2 regions of the Paenibacillus sp. WG02 genome follow, and region 1 is predicted to be linked to the other one. Evidence: predicted binding sites of a transcription regulator. Region 1 holds the regulator's gene; the other holds the start of a gene.

Evidence for each region. The regulator Rex, encoded in region 1, represses fermentation and respiration genes when NADH is low (regulators of the CRP and FNR family bind a similar motif). The targets are predictions, from matches to a motif close to TTGTGAAATATTTCACAA.
Region 2: the regulator Rex is predicted to act here: its motif matches at 1,925-1,942, upstream of ACBP55_RS35700 (DoxX family membrane protein).

The regions. Positions count from the first base shown of each region.
Region 1 is NZ_AP036016.1:5,120,973-5,129,108, reverse strand. It holds gene panB (3-methyl-2-oxobutanoate hydroxymethyltransferase) at 1-210, shown strand, start outside; gene panC (pantoate--beta-alanine ligase) at 234-1,097, shown strand; gene panD (aspartate 1-decarboxylase) at 1,103-1,486, shown strand; gene ACBP55_RS23335 (tetratricopeptide repeat protein) at 1,566-2,159, shown strand; gene dinG (ATP-dependent DNA helicase DinG) at 2,250-5,105, shown strand; gene ACBP55_RS23325 (redox-sensing transcriptional repressor Rex) at 5,108-5,728, shown strand; gene ACBP55_RS23320 (anion permease) at 5,770-6,771, opposite strand; gene ACBP55_RS23315 (DUF47 domain-containing protein) at 6,837-7,463, opposite strand; gene ACBP55_RS23310 (amidohydrolase) at 7,710-8,136, shown strand, end outside.
Region 2 is NZ_AP036016.1:7,918,394-7,926,529, forward strand. It holds gene ACBP55_RS35685 (cytochrome c oxidase subunit II) at 1-291, opposite strand, end outside; gene ACBP55_RS35690 (cytochrome c oxidase subunit 2A) at 326-490, opposite strand; gene mobA (molybdenum cofactor guanylyltransferase) at 600-1,211, opposite strand; gene ACBP55_RS35700 (DoxX family membrane protein) at 1,341-1,865, opposite strand; partial or broken gene ACBP55_RS35705 (MBL fold metallo-hydrolase) at 2,044-2,993, shown strand; gene ACBP55_RS35710 (Ger(x)C family spore germination protein) at 3,054-4,175, opposite strand; gene ACBP55_RS35715 (GerAB/ArcD/ProY family transporter) at 4,200-5,318, opposite strand; gene ACBP55_RS35720 (spore germination protein) at 5,326-6,792, opposite strand; gene ACBP55_RS35725 (2-hydroxyacid dehydrogenase) at 6,904-7,881, opposite strand; gene ACBP55_RS35730 (glycerate kinase) at 7,954-8,127, opposite strand.

The sequences.
Region 1 (8,136 bases):
GTACTTGTTTATCATGATCTGCTTCAGTATGGTTCTGACAGTGCTGCCAGAAAGTTCGTAAAAGCATACGCGAATATAGGGGAAACTATTCGTGCTGGTATAGGCGAATATGTGAAAGAAGTGAAAGCGCGGGCATTCCCTGCGCAAGAGCATACGTTTCATATGGACAACGATGTTGTTGAATATTTATATGGCGATAAGGAGAAGTGAGAGCCGTGGAAGCGATCCAGACCATGGAAGTGATTCATTCAATTGCTGATTTGCGTTCTCGCATTAAGGACTTCCGACGCAAGAACGACCAATCGGTTGGATTTGTGCCCACAATGGGCTATTTACACGAAGGCCATGCTAGTCTGCTCCGCAAAGCACGGGCTCAAAGTGGACTTGTCGTGCTAAGTATATTTGTTAATCCGCTCCAGTTCGGTCCAGGTGAGGATTTCGAGCGGTACCCGCGCAATACGGAGCGGGACTTGCAATTAGCCGAAGCGGCGGGTGTTGATTTGGTGTTTATGCCATCTGTGAGCGAAATGTATCCTGCACCAACGCGTACTACCGTCAGTGTAACTGGTCTTACCTCCAGACTTTGCGGAGCATCGCGGCCTGGACACTTTGATGGGGTCGCAACTGTCGTGAGCAAGCTGTTTCATATTGTCCAGCCGGATCAAGCCTTTTTTGGCCTTAAGGATGCCCAGCAGGTTGCTGTTATCGAACAAATGGTGCAAGATCTCAATCTCGACATTGAGATTGTTCCTTGTCCTATATTGCGTGAAGCAGACGGGCTGGCAATGAGTTCGCGTAACGTGTATCTGTCTGAGGAAGAACGTAAGCAAGCTATCGTTTTGTCTCAATCCTTACAGAAAGCAAAGGCATATGTGGAATCACATGCAACTTTTACACCGCAGGAGCTTGAAAGCTTGGTCAGCCAACATCTTGCAACTGCGTCTTTAGCCATCATTGACTATGTAGAGGTACTTGCTTATCCTACTTTAGAACCTTTTGAAAATAGCCATCATACCGATTCTATTATTATTGCTTTGGCCGTGAAATTCGGCAAGACGCGTTTGATCGATAATTTAATTTTACAAGTCAGGAAGTGACCTCCATGTTTCGAACCATGATGAAAGCTAAAATCCACCGTGCAACCGTTACGGAAGCGAATTTGAACTATATCGGAAGCATTACGATTGATGAAGATTTGATCGATCTGGTTGGTATGCTGCCGAATGAGAAAGTGCAAATTGTGAACAACAACAATGGCGCTCGTCTCGAAACTTATATTATTCCGGGGCCGCGCGGCACAGGTGTGATTTGTTTGAATGGGGCGGCTGCCCGATTAGTTCAGACCGGTGATACGGTAATTATTATTTCCTATGCGATGATGACGGAGGAAGAGGCCAAGAAGCATCAACCAACGGTTGCCATTATGGGTGAAAATAATAAAGTTGCGCAGCTTTTGAAGGAAGAAGAGCATTCCACGATCCTTTAAGAGGATGAATTCCATGCATGAAATCGGCTCTGTTTACAAAGAATGAGGATAAGCTTTCGAAGCAAAGGTGGGATGCAAAATGTTTAAGCATTTATTTTCCACAATGAACGAGGTTTTGGAAGAAATCCAAAAAGAATATCCGAATAGTGATGTGGAAAAAAAGGCGGAGCTCGACGAACAATTACAGGTGTTGAAGACGATGAGCGATGAGTTCATCGAGGCGTGGCTGCTTTTTGAGGAGAAGTTGGGAAAGTTTTATGGGGCCGTACCGATGAGTACCCAAACCCTTCATGATGAGCTAATGGATTTAGATGTGTCTGGGAAACAGACGGATGAATTCATGCGGGGCCAGGGATTTTACAAACTTTATATGTACGATCAAGCGATCAAAGAATTCGAAGTGCTGATTCAAAGGCAGCCGGATTTCTTGCTGGCTCGGGTGTATTTAGCGATGGGGCATTTGCGCAAAGGGGAGTTTGGAGAAGCTTATCAACACTTCAAGTTCCTTCTGCCCTTGACCGACAATACCAAGATGAAGGCTATTTCCTACAACGCAATGGGCTGCATACAAGTGCAAAATCAGAATATGGAAAAAGCTTTTGAATATTTTCAAAAAGCGTATCACACCGATCCTTCTTGCATGGAGCCGCTGATCAATTTGGACGAATCCTAATACGGAAGCGGCTAACTGGGTATTCCCTTTTCCTAATAAGATTTGGTATGCTAGGAGAAGTGCAGGACGAAAGGATTGAAGGTACACGTCATGAAATTTGCGGTTTTGGATTTTGAAACGACAGGAAGTCAGCCTGCGGACGAAATTATTCAGGTTGGACTCGTCATTATAGATCAATTTCAAATTACTCACAGGTATACTTCTCTGGTAAAACCAGGGATAAGTATACCTTCTTCGATTACAACACTTACAGGGATTACGGAAGAAATGGTTGCGGATGCACCCTCACTAGACCAAGTCATGGCAGATATGTTTCCGCTGTTGTTCGATAGTGTACTTGTGGCGCACCATGCGGCTTTTGATCTTTCTTTTTTGCAAAAAGGATTAACGAAAACAGGATACCCGCCCTTCACAGGACGTGTGTTGGATACGATGGATTTACTTCGCATCTTATTTCCCTCTATTTCGAGTCTTCAGCTCAGCATGGTGGCCGGTTTGTTTGGTATTGATCATGAAAGGCCGCACCAAGCGGATAGTGATGCGGAAGTAACGGCGGCTATATGGATTATATGTTTGGAACGCTTGCTTGGGTTGCCACTTCTAACTATTCAGCGCCTGCAGCACATTTTCGAAAACGGGAACAGCGATTTAGGCTGGTTCCTCGATGAAATATGCATCTACAAAGAGTCTATCACTAGTGTGGATATGGATACGAATCGATATTTCCGGCAATTTACGCTGAATGTCACGGATTGGGGCGAAGAGGAAGATACGCGCAAAGACTCCGATGCGGATGATTTAGGTTCTTCTTTTACAGAGTTCCATCAAGGTTTGAAAACGGCCTTACGGGAAAAATTCGAAATCTTTGAAGACCGTGAATCCCAAGAGCAAATGATCCGGGAAGTCGAGAAGTCACTCGAGCAAGATCAGCATTTGATGATCGAAGCGGGAACGGGAACCGGGAAGTCGCTTGGGTATTTGATTCCATCCATTTATTATGGCATCAAGTATGAGAAGAAAGTGATTGTCTCTACACACACGATTAACTTACAAGAACAGCTTCGTGAGCGGGATATTCCACTCTTGAAGGAAATTTTCCCTATTCCTTTCAAAGCTGCTGTGCTCAAGGGCAGAAGTCATTACTTATGCTTGCGTAAATTCGAGACAAAGTTAACGACACGTGATTACGAGAATGGGAAGGAAGATCCGATCACGGCCGCACAGATGGTTGTATGGCTAAGTGAGACGGAACATGGAGATGAAGAGGAGCTTCATTTTGGAAATAAGGGTGCGCAGTTCTGGTATTCGGTTGCAAGTGACACCGATTCTTGTTTGAATCGCATGTGTCCCTGGTATAAGAAATGCTTCTATCACCGCGCTCGGAATGATGCAAATACGGCCGATGTGATCATCACGAACCATTCCCTCCTTTTCACGGATATGAAGGCTGAGAACCGCCTTCTACCGTCTTACAAGCACCTTGTCATCGATGAGGCACATCACTTCGAAGAAGTGGCTAGTAAGCATCTTGGCATTGAGCTGCATTCTTCTGCATTTTATCATTCGTTGTTATGGTTATATAAAGATAATCGCAGCGGCCAACTGCCGATGCTGCGGTTTCGGTTGCAGAAATCGGATGAGCAGCCGGAACGCGCGGCCGCTTGGAGTCAGACCATTGACGGGCTCTTTCCCAAAATTGTGAAAATCAAAGAGGATTGGGATCGGCTCAGCGAAGCGCTCTATGAGTTGTTATCTTCAAGAAGCGATCCTTCGCAATCGGAAAACTCACAGTATGTACTGCGGATGAAGTCCGAAACGCTTCCACCCGAGTGGCGAGAGCTTTTGATTATGGAAGACAATATTTATTTGAATGCCAATGATTTACTCCGCACGCTGGATAAATTGTTAAATGAAGTGAAGGACATGCAGGAAGTCTTCGGGGTCCAAGGTTTAGTCACCGATTTGAATGGCACGGTAAAGGAACTGTATAATCACCGAGATGCTCTGCACTTTTTTATGAAAATGGCCGATGAGGGTTATGTGTATTGGATGGAAGCGGGTACCTACGCCAAATCGAAGTCTCTGCAGCTTGTATCCGTGCCTACCGATGTAAGCGGTCTGCTGCAGCAGCATTTCTTTGAGACCAAAGACAGTATTATCCTGACCTCCGCGACATTGTCTGTTAATAAATCTTTTCAATATTCAGCAGATCAATTAGGGTTAGCCATTCCTGAGGATGAAGAATCGGGCAAATTGAAAACCGTTCAATTGCCATCTCCATTCAATTACAGAGAGCAAGCACTCGTCGTAATTCCTCGCGACTTCCCAATGATCAAAGGTGCAGGTGATCCTGTTTTTATCAACGCGCTAATTGATTCGCTTAGTGATGTGGCCCGTATTACAAAAGGACGAATGTTGATTTTGTGCACGTCGAATCGCATGCTTAAGCAAATTTATGCGGGGATGAAGGACCATTTGAAGCCTCATGGGATTACCGTGCTCGGGCAGGGGGTAGACAGCGGCAATCGGAGTAAACTGACCCGGATGTTCCAAGATAATAAAATGTGCGTCCTGTTGGGCACCAGCTCGTTCTGGGAGGGTGTCGACATTCCTGGAGATGCACTCAGCTGTCTTGCTATTATCCGTTTGCCGTTTCAACCTCCGAATCACCCTCTAGTTGAAGCTAAGTGTGAAAATATAAAGAAACGCAACGAAAATCCATTTATGAAATTTTCAGTTCCGCAGGCTGTCATTCGATTTAAGCAGGGCTTTGGCCGGCTTGTCAGACGTGCATCCGATAAAGGCATCGTTATCATCTATGATACTCGAGTGATTGATACGTATTATGGCAAGCACTTCCTTTATTCATTGCCTGGTCCGAAGATTGAGCATATGACGACTGAGCAAATGTTACCTAGGATTGAAGAGTGGATGGGGGAGGCGTAAAGTTGAAAACACAAAAAATATCGGAAGCAGTCGTCAGGAGGCTGCCCATTTATTTACGCTTTCTGAATGAACTTGCAATGAAAAATGTATCGACGGTATCCTCGCAGGATTTGGGTCAAAAGCTCGATCTGAATCCGGCTCAGATTCGTAAGGATTTGGCTTATTTTGGAGAATTCGGGAAAAAGGGAATCGGCTATGACATTGCTTACTTGATTGAAAAAATTAGACAGATCCTGAAGTTGGATCGCCATATTCAAGTAGCTCTTGTTGGAGCGGGTAATCTAGGCCGCGCTTTGTGCAATTATAATACTTATTTACGCAATGATATGAAGATTGTCGCTGTATTCGATGCAATGCCAAGCAAGGCCGGGGAATCGATCAACAACCTAATCGTTCAACCGATGCATGAGATGAAGAAGGTTTTATCTGAATTAGGCGTCCGCATAGGCATCATAACGGTCCCAGCGAACGAAGCTCAAAATGTAGCCAATCAATTCGTAGATTGCGGGATTGAAGCGATACTGAATTTTGCTCCCGTCATTATTAAGGTTCCTCCCGAAGTGCGAGTGCACCATGCGGATTTTACAACCGAATTGCAAAGCTTAGCTTATTATTTGGATTAGAAAAAGGCACGACCCGATTAGCTTGGGTCGTGCCTTTATTTTTAGAAAATGAGTCTGAACAAAACGAAGTAGATCGAGAATGCGAGAGCGATGCTGATCGGAATCGTAATAACCCAAGTGATCAACATGCGTCCAACCGTGCCCCATTGAACTTCATGGAAGCGCATGACACTGCCTGTCCCGATAATCGCGGAGGAAATAACATGCGTCGTTGACAATGGTTTACCCAAAAAGGTAGAGAATTGAATAACGAGTGATGACGTTAAGTCCGAAGCAAAGCCATTGATGGGCTCGATTTTAACTATTTTACCGGAAACGGTTTTAATAATTCGCCATCCACCGATGGATGTTCCAAGCCCCATGGCTAAAGCGGCAGCAATTTTCACCCAGATCGGTACTTCCAAGTCTGTTTGAACACCAGCTGCTACTAAACCAAATACGATAATACCCATTGCTTTTTGTGCATCGTTACCGCCATGGGAGTAGGAAAGCAATCCCGCGGATAAAATTTGCAAGGTACGGAATAAGCGATTTAGCTTCGATCTTGATGTGTTACCAGACCATAAAATGATGTACTTGATCAAGATCATAATTAAGTAACCCAGGGCGAAAGCAATAATCGGCGATAGAATCAAAATGATAATAATCTGCGTAAAACCACTCCAATTCACTGCATGAACTCCGGCGCCAGCGATAACTGCTCCGGCTAGAGAACCAAGAAGTGTATGCGAAGAAGATGAAGGAATGGCCAGATACCATGTCAATAAGTTCCAAATGATGGCGGCAAGTAAGGCAGCGATGACGATTTCAACGCCGTGTTCAATTTTGGCTGGGTTGGCAATGCTTCCACCAACGGTTTTGGCAACCTTAGAGGAAACCATGGCTCCGACAAAGTTGAGTGTGGCAGCCATGGCGATGGCTACACGCGGACTTAAGGCTCGTGTGGAAATGGATGTTGCAATCGCATTTGCCGTATCGTGAAATCCATTAATGAAGTCAAAAAGTAAGGCGAGCACAACGATGACGATTAAATAAGTTAACATGATTTCCTCCTAAGAGTTTTCCATATGGAAAACTATCTTCGTACCACATAGGACACGAATGTGTCTTATGAATAACGAAGTACAACGCTATCAAGGATATTGGCTACATCTTCACAAGCATCTGTTGTTTCTTCCAAACGCTCATAGATTTCTTTTAGTTTAAAATCTTCATACGGGTCTTTGCGTGTGATGAAAATTTGACGAATCCCTTCGCGCATCAAACGGTCTCCGTCATTCTCGAGGGAATTAATAGCAACCGTATGCTCAGGAATTTGCATGTATTTTTTCTTCGCCAGAAGCTTGAACGCATCCAGCATATGCTGGCAAGAGTCTACAATGACAGCCGAAAACTCTTTCATATAAGAATCTGTATGTGATACAGCAAGATAGTCGAAACGAGCGATTGTAGCTTCTATACCGTCTGTTACATCATCCACTTTGGAGGCTAGAACCATAATATCTTCACGATCAATTGGTGTAATAAATACTTTGTTTAAACCTTTAAAAATTTCGTGAGTAATCGTATCGCCTGCGTGCTCTAAATCGTTAATCGCTTTAACATACTCAATAGGCGGTTTATCCCCCATCATGGCTGTGCGAAATAGTTGAGCAGTTTGCAAGGCGTTTTCTGCAGCACGGATGAGAAGTTGCAAGAAATCGACTTCGTTCTTTTTTGTGAATAACGTTGTCATATAATCCTCCTATATTTTGCTATATGCACTAGATTTTGATCGAATATATAAGATAAACAGACCAAATGGTAGAAAAAACTCACGAAGTTAAAAATATCATAATAATTGTGTTTAAAGCAACGAAAATTCCGTGAAATTTTACAATTTCTTAACATAGTGAAGCTTCCTTGATTTTACAAGCTCGAAGAGGTAAAGTTTATAAGGCAGTGTTTGTTAATAGAATGAGCATAGAGAGGGATTTTTAGTATGAAAAAAACATTAATTATGAACGGTATTTTTATCTCAAATCATGCAGAAAAATCGTCTATCAAGGGCTGTATGGTAATAGAAGGCAGCCAGATTACATACATCGGTGAGGAAATACCTGAACCTCGAGAAAATTATGACGAAGTTATTGACGGCAAGAACAAGCTTTATATGCCTGGTCTGGTGAATACGCATGGACATGCAGCGATGTCGCTTTTACGCGGATATGGTGACGATCTAGCACTTCAAATTTGGTTAGAAGAGAAAATGTGGCCGATGGAAGCCAAATTCAGCTCCCAAGATGTGAAATGGGGGACGCTGTTATCCATTCTAGAAATGATTAAAGGCGGTACGACAACTTTTGTAGATATGTATGACCATATGAACGAAGTGGCTAAGGCCGTTGAAGAGTCAGGTATGCGCGGTG
Region 2 (8,136 bases), 2.8 Mb from region 1:
CGTGACTACGAACTTAATCGTTGCACCAACAGGAACTTCCATCTTGTCTGGGGCATATCCGAATGTAAAAGCGGTCATCACCGCTTCGTATTCTTTTTCTCCGGTCTTATACAATCCTGGTTTGTCAAAAGGGGCAGTCTCTGTTACTTTCGCAGGATCAATCCGATGATGGTGCTCACTTGGCGGTTTTACCCCCATGGCAAACGCAGAAACACCCAAAACGCCAAGGAATACGAACAGCATGCTGATGCCAATCGTTAGCCAAATTTTCTCAAGTTTATGAATATGCATGGCTTAAACCACCCTTTTCTAATCGTAAAATGAACTACTGTCTGTATAGAAATAATAGAAATACGGCGACCCAGGTTATGGCCAAAAAAGCTCCAAGCAGCATGACCGAGGCAAATGTGCCTTTCAATACGGGTTCTTGCTCCGCCTTGTTTATTCTCATTTGTTCGGGCTGCTCATTGCTTAACTTTCTAATACTCATATCAGACCCACCTCCAATTTAAAATCTAGCTATCCTCATTCTAGGAGCATTCTCCAGGGGTCACTATGATTTATGTCACATTCCGTATATGAAAAAAGGGTACAATTCCTTAAATCCCCGTCTTCACGGTGTTTTTGAAAGCCTCATAATCTTCCAAGGTCTTGATACTCGAAATGAACTTCAGATCGACACCATTCTTCTGCAAATATTCGTCTCCTAACTCACTCCAGAAAATATGTCCAAGTAAAGCAGAAACCCGAGTTTCGCCTTTTTTGAGCAGAGGAAGAATCTTAGTCTTGCATTCTCGATCATAAATCCCATGTAGGGGAATTAATCTACCCGATACAAGAGGAATGACAGCCTCAATCCCTTCCCGCTTGCTGTTCCACAAAAGTTCGGCGGCTTTGTACGAAATAAAGGGCATATCACAACCAACAACCCAGACCGATGAATGCTTCGCTAACGACAATCCCGCATGCATGCCCCCAAGCGGTCCATAGCCAGTGTGAAAATCCGTAATGATCCGTACCGAACGATCCAGAATTGGAAGAAACGATTTGGGATCGTTGGTTACGACAATGATTTCATCACACAATATCCTCATCCGATCCACTTGGCGAACAATAAGAGGCTGTCCACCAAATGGAAGTAATGCTTTCAGTTCCCCATTCATTCGACGGTTTGCTCCACCAGCCAAAATGACGCCTGTAAGCATCACCATCACTCTCCCTCTATCCCGTTTTGTAGTGAGAAAAAAACACCTACTCTTCTTCAGCGAACTGAGTCAAAGAGTAGGTTCTTTTCGCATATATGAACATCCTTTGTAAATTACCCGCTCCAAAGTTCCCATTTATTTATATTTTGGCTTCAAATGGAGTCTATCGATTAATTTATCAAACCATTTGTGAAGATAAGGAAGGATCAGATGATCGACGCCGAACTTGCCTGCGTTAGCGCCTGCGGCGATGATAAAGAATCCAAGAAGCACTAACCATGGATTGCTGCTAACCGTTCCAGCGAACATATACATAAAGTTCATTAATAATCCAAAGAATATGGCTGTAGTCGTCAGTGCGCCAAGAATCAGACCCAAACCAACTAACAATTCTCCCCAAGGAACTATCGTATTGAAGATGCCCACATTGGGGAGGGCAAAGCTTTTTAAGAAAGCTACATAATTCGCGTAAACCATATCCGTAGTTCCCGATTCAAGGACTGGTTTCGCAATTGCGCCTTTCAGATAACCCGCTGCGTCAAATGGCTTTGCCCCGGCGATTTTATGCCATCCCGCTGTCATCCACTGCCAACCCACATACAAACGAATAATCGTCAACATCATCGCCGCGTAACGATTTCCTCTTAACCATTTCATCATTTGAACCATCTCCTTTTGTTCTTTTCTGTCTTCATTATATTTCGAAAAAACATTCTGGTATGTGAGATAGATCACACCAACTAAAAATTGACAAAAGCGATAAGATTCTACATCTTAATAGGTATGGAGATATTATTTCAAAGGACTTATGGTGGCTTTGTGAGGGGAGCAGCGATTTATGGCACGCAAACGTTATAGCAATATGGATCCCGCCGCGAAAGTGAAAACCTGGAAGGAAATTCGTCGATGGCAGCAAGAACGGAAAGGGAAAGTCAAGGATCTCACTTTTCGTATCGGCCAAGCGGAGCATAAGCAGCAAGAACTGCTCATGAATAACCGCAGCGAAACAACGATCACTTGGATTGGACATTCGACTTTCCTGCTGCAGATGGCGGGCTTGACGATCATTACGGATCCGGTCTGGGCGGCCGGATGGGCCTTGCCCGCAGACTGGAGGCGCCAGGGCTTACACTCGATGAAATACCGCCGGTTGATGTCGTTTTGCTGTCTCATTCGCATTTCGATCACCTGCACGTCGGATCATTGCGCAAGCTGAAAGGAACGCCTGTCGCCCTAGTACCAGAAGGACTCGGCATGAAGGTGAGGCGACTTGGGCTGAGTACGGTCCACGAGCTGCCTTGGTGGGGGAAGATGACGGTCGGGCCGTTGGAGTTTCATTTCGTTCCAGCGCAGCACTGGACTCGGCGCACATTGACGGATACGAACAGCTCGCTTTGGGGAGGCTGGTTGATCAAGCGATCAGATGAGCATTCAGTAGACGGCGCGGAGAAGAACAGTGCCATTTATTTTGCGGGAGACAGCGGATATTTCCCAGGCTTCCGCGACATCGGAGCGAAGTTTCCGGGTATACGCTATGCACTCATGCCAATCGGCGCTTACGAGCCAGAGTGGTTTATGGGTATGCAGCACGTTACACCGGAGGAGGCGATTCAGGCATTCCTCGATGTTGGCGCCGAGACGTTCATACCGATGCATTATGGCGCTTTCCGGCTAGCCGATGATACGCCGCAGGAAGCACTTGACCGGTTGTTGGCCGATTGGCAGCGAAGGGAGCTCGACTCCAGTCGTCTTAAACTGCTGAAACACGGGGAAACACTGGTGGACTGACGGACAAAGCAATAAAGCTGCCATGGACTAAGCCCATGGCAGCTTTTGCTTTCTGATCCTTCATTCAATCGCACCGGTATGTCTCAATGTGAAATTTACGCGAACGTTGATTTTTGCTTCTCTAAACATGGGGTGCCACTTTACTTTGGTTAGCTTTGAGTCTCTTGTATGACTCCGATAAACCTCACCGAACCCGACAGCATCAGATTCATTCGATTGCAAACTCGCGATGAATCTTTCTATTTCCTCCTTCAGTTTTTTCCCAATTTCTTTCTCTAAGGCCGATATCGCCTCGGGCGTATCTAAAGAATAAGGAGTCGAAATTTCTTGAAGATCCCCTTGCATGGACACCGACACCATAAATTCTGGTACTTTCGAGTCAAGAAGCTTAATTTTACTGCTGCTTTTCGCAGTGGTGAACACAATTTTAACCTCTTTATCTGGATGCTTCATGTACTTCGCTAAAGGTTCGGCGCCTGCTACGAGTTCGAAATTTCCCTCCTTCTGCGTATTGAGTAGTACTTTGAGCAGAAATCCTTGCCGCGGCAAAGCTTCGTGAACCATGCGATCATCATGAAACAAAGCCAGTCCTTTGATATAAACCTCATTGCCCCTTCGTTTGAGCAACGGAACGACGGGATCTTTGCCTTCACTATAATAATCACGAAGAAAATCTTGGAGTGTTGGGGAAGGAAGCTCCTCTCTCTCCGAATTTTGTCTTAAATTTTCATAGAGATACATGCCAATATTCGATATTTCCCGATAGCGATGCGTTAAAATATGTGAAGCTTTCTCATCGCTAACGCAAAGGTAAATCATATCGCCGAGCGTTGGGTCACGGGACAAGGTATCAACCATATCGATGATCCCTTTGGAGGCGAGCTTTTTGCCATACATGACGACCCTCACCTGCCCGCCAACCAAATATTTGCTAAGTTCTCGATTCGAAGAAATGCGCGATCCTTTACTGGTGTAAGCCGTGCTGGCTACAACCTGCGTCTTTTCTTTGGCGCTCGGATCGATTTTTTGCAAGACCGATGTTGTAAGAATACGTTCTTTCTCAAGAGAGTCATATCCGATAATAATGCTAAGCGCCAAATTCTCTAATATGAATGGTTTGACACATCCCGAGAACAAAACGACTGTGCCGAGCAATAGAGATAGACAAAGCGGTCTTCTCACGCATTTCACTCCCCGAGAGTAATCTTATCGATTAACGGTTCTTTTTTTAATGGCATGTACGGTTTTCACCAACAGAAAAAGAAGGGGTGGATAAAGAAAGATCACATAAATCGACACGGAGTTCAAGATAGAGTTCATTTTATATATTTGTCCGTGTTTTTGGAACAGAAAGGAGCATGCGAACAGAATGACACAGAATACGGCTAACGTCCGTTTTTGATTTTGCTGAAAAACACGCTTCATTCCACGTAGGATGACCCATGTGAATAACATTAAATTGCAAACTAGGATAAGCATCCAGAGCGGAATCGCAATGTATTCGAATCGTTCCAGAAACGGAAATCGGATGATTTTCAAAAAGCTAAAAGTAGCCCAAATCGTTTTTGGCATCTGATTTTGACTATAATAGACGATTGAAATAACCATGACGAACAAATAAAACAGGTTGCTAAGAAGAACGCCTATTTGAGCGTAACGATGAATGTTTTGTTGATCTCGAATGAACGGATAAAGAAAGTAAATAACCTCGAACCCAGCAAGCGTCAGCGGCATCTTACTCGCACCTTGTAACACCCGGGAAGGCGTGGCTTCCATAATCGGAAGTAAAAAACTCCACTGAGCATGCTTTATCGCCGCATAAAAAAATAGCGTGGTCAGGATCCAACATCCAAAACCAAACAGGCACATGCCAATAATTACTCGAATTCCACCAGTCATACCATAAGCAATTAGCGTAATGAGAAGCAGCATGAGGAGCCAAATCGGGAAATCAGGAAATATCCACGACTGAACAGTTTCAATATACGTACGGGAGATTGTCAAGACGTAGAACGCGAAATACGTCATAAACAGGAGGCTAAGAATCCGCCCTACCCATTTTCCGAATAGCGCATAATGAATTCCGAACAAGTCCGCAGAATCATAATGCGCTAGCGTGCGAATCATCAACCAAATGGAAAGATGTGCGGCTAAACCGGCCACAACGACCGAAATCCAAGCATCATGACCCGCTGATTTAAAAATAACTCGCTGGAATCCGAGCACGCCCACCCCCAATTGGGCTTTACTAATTATAAAAACAAGTAGGAACGCTTGAAACATTAAACCTTTCCTCGGTTTATCCGAGATCTCCATTTTGGTCATCACCCGTCTACTCGTCGATGTCTTTTTTCTGCTTCGCTTGATTCTTATTGAATCTCTGCTTATTCGGCGTGCGCGTATAGGTAGAACGAGCGGAGAGAAATGGAAAAGGAAGTCGAATGACCGTATCTATCAAATCCCTCCATCGCGGAGGAAAGATCGGATGCATATACGGATGTCCAAGACTCGTTTGACGTAATAGATGCATGAGTAATAAACAAATCGTGAACACAATGCCGATCCCACCCCAAATGCCCGCAGCAATAATCATCGGAAAACGAACAAATCGGATACTAATGCCCATTAAGTATATGGGTGTGGTAAAGGAAGACAGAGCAGCCAAGGCGACAATCATAATTAAGATGTTGCTCGTAAAGCCGGCCTGAACCGCCGCTTGTCCGATAACAATACCTCCCACGATGCCCATCGTTTGTCCAACCTTGGTCGGTAGTCTAGCCCCGGCTTCACGTAGAAGCTCGATCGTAATTTCTAGAAATAACGATTCAAACAAAGGTGGAAACGGCACTTTGGAACGCGACTGGGCTAGCGGAACGAGCAGACTAGGAGGAATGATCTCATAATGAAACGTTAAGGCAGCCACATATGCTGGGGTCAGCAAGATGGAGATGAAGATGGCCAAGAACCTCAATCCTCTTATGAACATCGCAATATTCCAATGCAGATAGTGATCTTCCGGTGATTTGAAAAAATCAAGGAATGTACTCGGTCCTACAATTGCAAAATTGCTGCCATTAACAAGCAGGACGACTTTACCCTCCAATAAGCTAAAGCTAACACGATCGGGTCGTTCGGTTAAAATCATTTGAGGAAAAATCGACAAAGAATTATCTTCAATAAGCTGTACCAGAAGGGTGCTCGCGATGACGCCGTCTATCTCTAATTCCGAAATACGTTGACGCAGCGTATTGACCGTTTGCTCTTCTGCGACATCTTTCAAGTAAAGCAATTGCACCTGAGTTCTTGTTTTTTCACCAATTTCAAAGGATTCATTACACAGGTCTTCATGAGCAATATAGCTGCGAACGATACCCAGATTCGTTTCCAATGATTCGGTGAATCCGATTTGAGGCCCGATCACATTCGTTTCGATTTCGGCTATGGATGGAGATCGTTTTGGCTGTTTAGATGTATTGACCAGAATGGCATCTGAATGTCCAACTTTATATACCACTGTCCAACCGCGCAGCAGCAAGATAATGACTTGCTCCATTTCACAAGTAAGGTCGGTCTGGCCAATAGGGATTGATTGAGCAAGTCCCTCCATCGAGAATGGTTCTAGCCGGATTTGCTGTAGGGAGCTGAGTAGTTGATTGTTAACGAGACTTGCGTCAACTAAATCACAGAAATAAATGAGATTAAGGTCATCATTCGCATGTTTGACGATAAGGTCCGAGCAATTATGGAGCAGACTTTTCAACGATTCTTCGAAAAGATCAACGGAATCCGGTAAATCCATACTTATCACCTTTAACCATAGTATCCATTTTTTTCTTTCTAGTTATGCATGAAAAACAATGCAAAAAACTTCGCCCTCGTTTAAAAGGCGAAGCCATTAGATTTAAAGAGCTTACTTCAAATAATTAACGGTTGGATTCACACAAGTGGGAAGCGGTTTTCTATCCAGACCTGCCAATAAATTATCCACAGCTAAATGTGCCATGCGATTTCTCGTCTCGTATGTTGCACTACCTACATGCGGGGTTATTAAGATATTCGGAAGGCTGAGTAACGGATGGTCTCCCGCAATGGGTTCTGGATCGGTCACATCCAATGCGGCATATGCGATTTGTTTACTTTTCAATGCTTCATAAAGGGCTTCGGTATTCACGATAGACCCGCGTGCCGCATTGATAAAATAGGCCGAAGGCTTCATCTGCGCAAACTCTTCAGCTCCAAACATTCCTCGGCTTTGTTTGGATAAAGGAACGAGGGTAATGATAAAGTCGGATTCTTGCAGCAAGTCTCTAAAGCCGACATATCTCGCTTCGAGCAGCTGATCATCCGTACGCCTTGTACGATTATAGTAAATAATGTTCAGCCCGCACGCCTTTGCTCTCCTAGCTACGGCGCAGCCAATATCCCCCATGCCTACGATACCGAGAGTTTTCCCATACAAATCTACACCGAAAGGAATGTTATTCGTACTTGCCCAATGGCCTGATTTGACGAAATCCCAACATTCATGAATCCGACGAGCTGCGCTCAGAAGTAACGCAAAGGCTAGATCTGCCGTTGTTTCGACAAGCACGCCAGGCGTATTCCCAAAGGGGATTCCATTCCTCGTGCAGGCATCGATATCCACATTGTCGTACCCTACCGATGACTGTGCTACAACTTTTAATTGAGGAGCATTAGCCAACAAATCGTCATTTACTTGTACATCACCTGTGCTGAATAAACCCTCCGCATCCTCTAACCATTCGAGTAATATTGCCCGTGGGATCGGTTCAGTTTCCTTCCAAACCTTTACCTCACAATGTTGTTCAATTCTTTCCATGGCAGCAGGCCATGTTTCTTTGGTTAATACCACCTTATATTTCGCCATAACGGTTTTTCCCTCTCCCTTTCTATTATGCAAATATACCTACCCCTCTGCGGATCAGGAGTGATCGGTATTTTACTTTCGCTGATTTCCCGCTGCTTTCACTGTTCCTTCACCGCCATCGGCTATCGGGAAACTTGCAATCTCCGCATTAGGGTACACCTCTTTAATGCCTAGCTCGATCTCGTTGCTTCCTTCCATCGATGAAACGCTGCCCTTAAAAGAATCGATAGCGATGACCACCTTCATAGGTGAAGT